Regions from separate parts of the Paenibacillus sp. PvR133 genome, predicted to be linked through region 2. Evidence: riboswitches for the same ligand, from Rfam matches in the RefSeq annotation. Region 2 holds a riboswitch; each other region holds the start of a gene.

Evidence for each region. Region 2 has a riboswitch for thiamine pyrophosphate ahead of JOE49_RS07945 (ABC transporter substrate-binding protein). Riboswitches for the same ligand answer to the same signal wherever they lie in the genome.
Region 1: it holds a riboswitch for thiamine pyrophosphate, as region 2 does, so the genes downstream of both, JOE49_RS10395 (ECF transporter S component) here and JOE49_RS07945 (ABC transporter substrate-binding protein) in region 2, are expected to answer to the same signal.
Region 3: it holds a riboswitch for thiamine pyrophosphate, as region 2 does, so the genes downstream of both, tenA (thiaminase II) here and JOE49_RS07945 (ABC transporter substrate-binding protein) in region 2, are expected to answer to the same signal.
Region 4: it holds a riboswitch for thiamine pyrophosphate, as region 2 does, so the genes downstream of both, JOE49_RS19520 (thiamine phosphate synthase) here and JOE49_RS07945 (ABC transporter substrate-binding protein) in region 2, are expected to answer to the same signal.

What each region holds. Positions count from the first base shown of each region.
Region 1 covers NZ_JAFIBS010000001.1:2,326,474-2,328,673, reverse strand. Annotated here, with positions in the region: gene JOE49_RS10400 (ABC transporter ATP-binding protein) at 1-446, opposite strand, end outside; gene JOE49_RS10395 (ECF transporter S component) at 446-1,042, opposite strand; TPP riboswitch at 1,293-1,402, opposite strand; gene JOE49_RS10390 (TatD family hydrolase) at 1,447-2,200, opposite strand, start outside.
Region 2 covers NZ_JAFIBS010000001.1:1,781,072-1,783,271, reverse strand. Annotated here, with positions in the region: gene JOE49_RS07950 (pyridoxamine 5'-phosphate oxidase family protein) at 1-423, opposite strand, end outside; TPP riboswitch at 694-803, shown strand; gene JOE49_RS07945 (ABC transporter substrate-binding protein) at 995-2,038, shown strand.
Region 3 covers NZ_JAFIBS010000001.1:5,870,564-5,872,763, forward strand. Annotated here, with positions in the region: gene JOE49_RS25640 (NAD-dependent malic enzyme) at 1-555, shown strand, start outside; TPP riboswitch at 648-750, shown strand; gene tenA (thiaminase II) at 887-1,576, shown strand; gene thiM (hydroxyethylthiazole kinase) at 1,651-2,200, shown strand, end outside.
Region 4 covers NZ_JAFIBS010000001.1:4,492,072-4,494,271, forward strand. Annotated here, with positions in the region: gene thiO (glycine oxidase ThiO) at 1-88, opposite strand, end outside; gene JOE49_RS19520 (thiamine phosphate synthase) at 153-746, opposite strand; TPP riboswitch at 1,011-1,119, opposite strand; gene JOE49_RS19525 (ABC-F family ATP-binding cassette domain-containing protein) at 1,213-2,200, opposite strand, start outside.

The DNA.
Region 1 (2,200 bases), 550 kb from region 2:
ATCGCCAGCCGCTGTTTCATTCCCTGTGACATGCTGCCAATGGGCATGTGTATATCATCCGTTGATAGACCAACCTGTATCAGCAGCTCGCGAATACGGGATCGCATCTGCTCACGAGGAACCTGATTATTTTCCAACACAAAAGCCAGTTCCTCGTCTGCATATGACATACAAAACTGCGTATCAGGATCTTGAAATACAATACCTGAGACACTTGGGATTACAGCAGCATCGCATTTCATAGGCACTTCTATCGTGCGTGGAATCAGACCGCTTAACACTTGGAGCAGCGTTGATTTACCGCATCCACTCGGTCCCAGCAACAGCAGCTTTTCCCCCTTGCGGACAGACAAAGACATATTGTGAAAAAGCAGCTCCTGCTCACCGGGGAATTTCAACCGAAGACGGGTGATCGAAGCCACCACATCTTCGGTTGCCTGGCTCATCAATCCAGCCCCTTATAATCTTGTTCCGTTGCGGGTCTCAAACTTCGCGTGACTCCGGTTACCTCCAATGCCCTAGCCAGATAGAACGCGAATACCCCGGCAATCACAATGCTGCCAATCATGCGAAAACCAATAAACAAAACATAGTTCCAGGTCGAAAGCTGATCAATATACCCGTAGCTGAAGTCTAAAATGAGAGAAGCGACAGCCGCCCCGGCCGCAGCTAGCGAAGCAACCCACAGGTTTGCGTTCCGATACAGAAAAGCCGCAAAAAACAGCTCCGCTCCCAAGCCTTGCAGCAGGCCATAGTACAAGGTGGACATCCCCCATTCGCTTCCCAAAAAAGCACTGACCGTTGCCGCTGCCACCTCTGCCAAAATTGCAACACCCGGCTTGCGAATGATGAGATAAGCAAACGTGCCTGCCATAAACCACATGCCATACATCAGTTGCTCGGCGTGTAGACCGAATGGTTTCATCAAATCATAGGCAGGTCCCCATATTTTGTAGACTAACCCGAACACAACAGCGATCACAATCGTGACCAAAATATCAGTCAGCTTCAACCCTTTGGACGCTCTTACAGCAGTATTCATTATTGCATGCTCCCCTTATCCTTATAATTGGCCTCTTGGCCATAAAAAAAAAGCTTGTCTGGAGCTGAATCTCCAGGCAAGCTTTATGCGCAGTAAAAGGTGAAGCACCATACAAAACATCATTCGTCGATATGCCTTATATAACCAGTAGTCTAAGCTACTACACTGATACCAAGCCAAAGTCAGGGTCAAGGTAAAATGCTAGGACATACATTGTATCTATCGACAACCGCGAAACAAGCGGCATTCCTGTATAGTGTTCTTGGTTTCTCTACGCTGGCATTACCCAGATCAGATTTCACGGTCAGTGGCAAGGGCCACCCTCTCAGCCTGACTTTCTCAAGCTCCCGACAATGCTTTTTTAATTCACTATAATATATACCACATCTATGGCTTTGACAATCCTATAATCCGAAGAAACGTTTGGCTGTCTCCGTCGTGGCGATTTCGATCTCCATCATGCTTCGGCCTGTACATTCGGCTATCGTAGCAGCAATGTGAGCGAGATACATCGACTCATTACGCCCTTCTTTGGGCTTCACGGGCAAATTACGCGGGGTCAAAAATGGAGCATCCGTTTCAATCATCAGACGGTCCAAGGGAATATCTCTGACCAGTTCACGCAGATGTTTGCCACGCCGTTCGTCGCAAATCCAGCCGGTGATCCCGATATACAGTCCCATCTCTACATACGTATGCAATTCTTGTTCCGTGCCTGTAAAACAATGCACCACTGCTTTATCGACAAGCCCTTGATACTCCCGCAGCATAGCGGCAAAATCCTCATGTGCATCTCGTTCATGCAAAAATAACGGCATATTCAGCTCACCCGCCAGTTGGATTTGCTCCCCAAACCATCGGCGCTGCACATCACGCGGCGAAAAATCTCGGTTATAGTCCAATCCGCATTCCCCTATGGATACGACCTGCGGCTGACTCGCCAGCTGACGGAGCTGCTGAACCGTCTCTGCGCTGCAGTCTTTGGCATCATGGGGATGCACGCCAGCTGTCGCATACAGCTTGCCCGGATAACGTGCTGCATACTGAGAAGCCTCCCGACTGCTGCGGACACTGGTCCCGGTAATAATCAGGGGTGAAATCCCTACAGCTGCGGCTCTCTCTACCACCTGTTCCCGATCCGCATGAAACGAACGGTGC
Region 2 (2,200 bases):
AACCTGGCGCTCAGATTGCTGACCCACATACTCAATGCGTGTCGGATTCACGTCCAGAATGACATAATCGGGATCATCCGGTCCGGAAAACCATTCCTTCAAGGAATCGTTCCACACTTGTTTGCGCAGCCCCTCATCAGCTGTGATCTGGACGGTAGCCTCCACTTCTACGACTTCCTTCGTACCGCCAACTTCATAACCCAGCAGCAGATAAGCATTCGGATTGTCCTTTAGCTCCTCTACTTTATGCGTTTTGCGATCTGTCGCCAGATGAATGTTCATTCCATCGTTAAAAAGGGCCATATAGCGTACTTTCGGTTTGCCACCCTCTACCGTACCTAACGAGCAAAATTTGTTGTTATCCAAAGCCTTCACAATGGCTTGTTCCAGTTGGTTGCGATCCAATGTTTCCGTTTTACCCACAGTACAACAACTCCTTTTCACGAATTAGAATTCTCTACGGCCACGCCATTGGGCACCAGCCCATCTGAACCTACTTGCGTAGCTGTTCTGAAAATAACATGACCGGATCGAATCGAATTGATTCATGCTCATTTTCAGATCAAAGCTCACAGTAAAAGTGTACCCTGTCGTTCGGCAAATGAACCGTCACCTCTCCCTTCATGCTGGACAGACCCGCATTCAAGGCATATAATCGTCGTAGTAAACCCGAATAAATGAACCCATTAAACCATACAATGCCAGGGGTGCTGGAATCGGCCGGCTGAGAGTGTGTCCCAAGACACTGACCCTTACAACCTGATCTGGGTAATGCCAGCGTAGGAATGCTTAAGCAAGATGTGCCTTTTTTACATAGGACCATCCCTTACTTTGGTATATACAAGCGCAAGCGTCCCGGAAACTCGGGGCGCTTTTTTTGTTGAAGATTAAGTTGTTGGAAAGATCGCATCCGGCAGATGTTATTTTTAGAAAATGGGGAACTTAAGCTGTCTGATTGGACGGATAACGGGTAATTAAAGGAGAGAACACAACGATGAAGCGCATGAAAATATTAAGCCTGGGACTGATCAGTCTGTGGCTCATGGCCCTGACCCTGACCGCTTGCGGTGGAAGTCCCCCCACATCCCAAGAAGCGGCTCCCGCTACCGGCACTCAAACGTCTACTCCGGCAAAGGGGCTCAAAGATGTTAAAGTCGTGCTCGACTGGACACCCAATACGAATCATACGGGACTCTATGTCGCTAAGGACAAAGGATTTTACGAAAAAGCGGGTTTGAATGTCCAAATTGTTCAACCTGGTTCAGGCGGAGCTGATCAAATGGTTGCTTCTAATGCTGCACCTTTTGGTATCAGCTACCAAGAAGGCGTCACACAGGCTCGTACGCAAGGCGTGCCGCTTGTATCCATCGCTGCGGTGATTCAGCATAATACCTCAGGCTTCGCAGCCCCGGTAGATCGTGGAATTAAGAGCCCGAAAGATTTTGAAGGTAAAAAATACGGCGGTTGGGGCTCTCCCGTAGAAGAAGCGGTCATGAAATCCATCATGGATTCAGACAAAGGCGACGTGAGCAAAGTGAAGATCATCAACATGGGCAATGCAGACTATTTTACAGCCGTGAAGCGGGATATCGACTTTGCCTGGATTTTCTACGCATGGACCGGAATCGAGGCCCAGCTTCGAGGTGAGCCATTGGATATGCTGTATGTAAAAGATTATTCCAAAAGCCTCGATTACTATACACCTGTAATTGTGAGCAACGAACAGACAATAAAAAATGATCCCGAGCTGGTCAAAGCGTTCATGGACGCTACCGCACAAGGCTATGAATACACTATCGCTCATCCGGAAGAAGCCGCAGACATCTTAAGCAAAGCTGTACCGGAGCTGGATAAAAAACTGGTACTTGCGAGCCAAAAATGGCTAAGCCCGCGTTATCAGGACGATGCCGCGCAATGGGGTGTGCAAAAAGCGGAGGTATGGCAAAACTATTCGGACTGGATGTACGAACGCAAGCTGCTCAGCAAGCCTTTGGAAGTCGATAAAGCCTTCACAAACGGTTTCCTGCCCAAGCGTTGATCATTTGTTAAAACGCTAAATAAGACTGATCTAGAGAAGTGAACAAAGCGCCACTACGCAGTCGGATGGTGCTTCCCATCGCTGCTGTACCCAGATTTCTTTTATAAATATCCAGAGGTTGAAATCTGGGTACAAAGGCGAACGCTAACGCTTGTACAGCAC
Region 3 (2,200 bases), 4.1 Mb from region 2:
TTGATTGGAACTTCCGGTGTAGCAGGTGCCTTTTCTGAAGAGATCATCAAGGAGATGGCAAAGCATGTAGAACGCCCGATCATTATGCCCATGTCCAATCCTACAAACCTTGCAGAAGCAGTACCCGAGGATTTGATCCGGTGGACAGATGGCAGAGCACTGATCGCAACCGGAAGTCCTTTTGAGCCCGTTACCTATAACGATACAAATTTTGAGATTGGACAGGCGAACAATGCCTTTGTTTTTCCGGGACTGGGTCTGGGTGCGATTGTGGTTAAAGCCAAAAGGATTACCCCTGCGATGTTTACAGCGGCAGCAGTTGCTGTTGCCAATGGTGTAGATTCGAATACGCCTGGCGGTGCGCTACTCCCTCATATCCGAAAATTACGCGAAGTTTCGTACGCTGTTGCGATTGCGGTTGCAAAAGCCGCGATTCAGGATCAGGTAGCGCAGGCGCACATTTCAGATGTGGAACAAGCTATACAAGATGCAATGTGGAAACCGAAATATGCCAAGGTCAAAGCAGTGGAAAGTGTAATTCATCACCCTCACTAAGCCCAAAACACCTAACTAGAGGAAATTTAATATTTTGTACACTATGTTTGACATAGCATATGAACGAATGTACAGTAATAGTCAAAAGAATAGAAGTCCACTAGGGGAGCCACTATGGCTGAGACAAGAGCGTATCTTGGACCCTTTGAACCTGATCTAGTTCGTACTAGCGTAGGAAAGTGGAGCCTTCGTATATAAGGTTTCAAGCGTTTTTTGCGTATTGGGCCTATTGTTGAAGCCGCTCCATTTTTCCGGGGCGGCTTTTTAGCGTTGTTCCGGAATTATATTCTTACAGGACTTCTTGCTCTTCAATTTAATGGAGGTGGGGAAATTGAGTTTTACACAAGAACTCCGTCGGCAGGCGGACGGCATTTTTCAAGCGATTTTTGAGCATCCCTTTGTGAGAGGTATTGCTGAAGGAAGTTTGACAAGGGGACAGCTGATTCACTATGTAAAACAGGACTTTGAATATTTGAACGCCTACATGCGGATATACGGCATCGCAATCTCCAAATGCACGAATCGGGAGGACATGGCTGTATTTAATGAACAAATCTCTTTTATTCTCCACAGCGAGGTTCATCCGCATCAAAATTTCTGTGCTGTCGCAGGGGTGAGCTATGAAGAGTTGCAGGGATATCCGCTCGCTCCGTCGGCCCATCACTATATCCGTCACATGCTGACGGTTGCGCATGAGGGCAGCCTGGGCGAGATCTTGGCTGTGCTGCTGCCATGTATGTGGACGTATGCCGAGATTGGTCGCAGGCTGCTGGATGAAGTAAAGCCGGATGAGTCTCATCCGTTCTATGAATGGATGGGCTTCTATGGAGACCAGCTTGATGATACAACACTCAAGTTCCGAGAACGTGTAGATGCTTGGGCAGAAGGCGCAACGGCTGCTGAGCGAGAGCGGATGATTGAGCATTTTATACTGAGCTGCCAGCTGGAATATAAGTTCTGGGACATGGCTTATAACCAGGAAGAATGGCCGGTCCAGATGCAGGCAGCGGTCTTGGAATAGTCAGCCTGGCGATTCGATGCGTGAAGTACGGTTAATGCCCTGTTGAACCACCAACTATAGAGAGGATAATCATTATGAGTACATGGGAAAAAAGTTATTCGGATCTCCTGACGAAGGTACAAAACAGCAAACCTCTCGTTCACAATATGACCAATGTGGTAGTCACTAACTTTACGGCCAACGGCCTGTATGCATTGGGCGCCTCCCCGGTGATGGCCTATGCACCCGAGGAAGTAGCAGACATGGCAAAAATAGCGGGAGCCGTCGTGTTAAACATCGGTACGCTGAACCGCGAACTGGTGGATGCCATGATCATTGCTGGACAATCGGCGAATGCACACGGTGTTCCGGTCCTGCTAGATCCGGTCGGTGCGGGAGCAACGAGCTTTAGAACCGAATCGGCACTGCGAATCCTGAGAGAAGTCAAAATCTCATTGGTGCGGGGCAATGCAGCCGAAGTCGCGCATCTTGTTGGAGAAGCGCGTGAGATTAAAGGCGTAGATGCTGGTGACAGTGCTGACAGCGGAAATGTCGATCTGGCAATTCGGGCTGCTCAAACGCTCAATACAATGGTTGTCATTACTGGAAAAGAGGACGTCATCACCGATGGGGCCGAAGCACGAA
Region 4 (2,200 bases), 2.7 Mb from region 2:
AAGCAATGGAACTGCCGATGACACCTCCACCTATGACCAAGCATTCAGCGTGTCCTATCGCTCTTGCCTCTATGTGTATCTTTGGCATTTGTTCCGTGTCTCCTCTCCATAAACCATTCTGCTTTCAGCTTGCCTCTACTCTCGTTTTCTCGCTACAGGTCGTGAACTACAAGATCTGCCATTCGCCTATATTCCAGCGCAGCTGCAACGGGCGACTCAGCCTCCCATATACCAGACATCACCGCAATTCCGCATGCTCCAGCCTTATAAAGCTCCGGGATATGGTGCGGTTGTATGCCGCCCAGCGCGATCACCGGAATGTTCGACAGCCTGCAAATATGTTCAAGCTGAGCTAAACCCCGTGGTACAATACCGGGCTTACAATGGGTCTCATATATGTGACCATAAAGTACATAGTCCGCTCCTACCCGCTCGGCAGTCTGCGCCTCCTTCAAGGAATGCACAGATACTCCACAGCGTGTACCCTTTGGAAGTAGGCTTTTCACATCCGCTACAGGTAATCCATTAGCTGGTAGCTGGACGGCTCCAACCAAAGTAAGTAAAGCTACATCCACACGATCATTTACTACAATTTGTTGCAAAGGAACTCCCTGCTCCACCATGCTGCGAGTCAAAGATAGCAATGCAGAGGCACCATTCTGTTTTAAACGTGCGTGTACATAATGAACATACGGACAAATCACAGCAGCCACTTGGGCTGCTTGTGCAAAAGTGCCCTTTTCCATCGAAATTGCGTGTAATTCGATTTTGTCTTCACCTCACATTGGACTAAAGGATCTAAGCTTAGTCAGCCACGTCTACCAGCAGAAATGAAAGGGGATTGTATGTGAATTGTCTACGGAAGCTCGAACAACTTAAAATGAACGAAACGCAAAAAAACCACTTCCCCAAGGAAGTGGTTTAACGAACGTCCAATAATCGAACGGACCATGATATCCGTATACGTGTATCGTCCCACGCACAAACAAAAATAAGATGGTGTTGCCTTGTTTGTACGGTGCTCACTTCCCTACGCTGGCATAACCCAGATCAGGTGCAAAGGGTCCGAAATCCATTTATTCCGTCTCAGCCGCATGGGCGGCTCCCCTAGTGTGACTATTTTATTGTATAAGCTAAAGATAGCTTAGCATATTTTCCTAATTCTGCAAACCCCACTTCGTGTGAAATATGCAGAATTGGATTTAGTTGATGTTAGTTAACTTTACTTGACCACTCTTCCACATTCCACGTTTTGGTTACCCAATCCTCGTAAAAGTCCGGTTCGTGAGATACAAGCAATACGGTCCCTTTGTATTCCTTCAAGGCACGTTTCAGCTCATCCTTAGCTTTAACATCCAAGTGGTTGGTAGGCTCATCGAACAGTACCCAGTTGCTTTCACGCATTAACAGTTTGCAAAGACGGACTTTAGCCTGTTCTCCACCACTGAGCGCAGATAGCGGACGCGTGATATGCTCATTCTTTAAACCGCAACGCGCCAAATGCGCTCGTACTTCATGCTGGTTCAAATGTGGGAATTCATTCCACACATCGTCAATCGGTGTAATTTTCTCCGCCTTTACTTCCTGCTCAAAATAAGCGGGCTGCAAAAAATCACCTTGATAGGTTTTTCCACTGATTGGCGGTATTTTTCCCAATATGGTTTTGAGCAATGTCGATTTACCGACACCGTTGTAGCCAACAATAGCAATCTTTTCGCCACGTTCAATCGTCATGGACATTTTAGGCAAAAGGGCATGCGTATAACCAATCTCAAAATCAATACCCTCAAATACCGTCTTTCCGCTTGCACGTGCTTCTTTGAATTGAAAGGTTGGCTTCGCAGCTTCTTCAGGCTTATCTATACGTTCGATCCGATCAAGTTGCTTTTCACGGCTCTTTGCTCGGCCTGATGTAGAGGCACGCGCTTTATTACGCTGAATAAAATCTTCCTGTTTCTTAATAAAGTCCTGTTGCTTCTCATAAGCATCAATATGCTGAGCTTTGTTCAGATCCGCCATTTCAAGAAACTTTTCATAGTTAGCTGAATAACGGGTCATCTTGGCAAATTCAAGATGGTAAATAACATTAACGACCTGGTTCATAAACTCAGTATCATGTGAAATAAGAATAAAAGCATAGGGATAATCCTTCAAATAGCGCGTAAGCCATTCAATATGCTCTACATCCAAATAGTTGGTA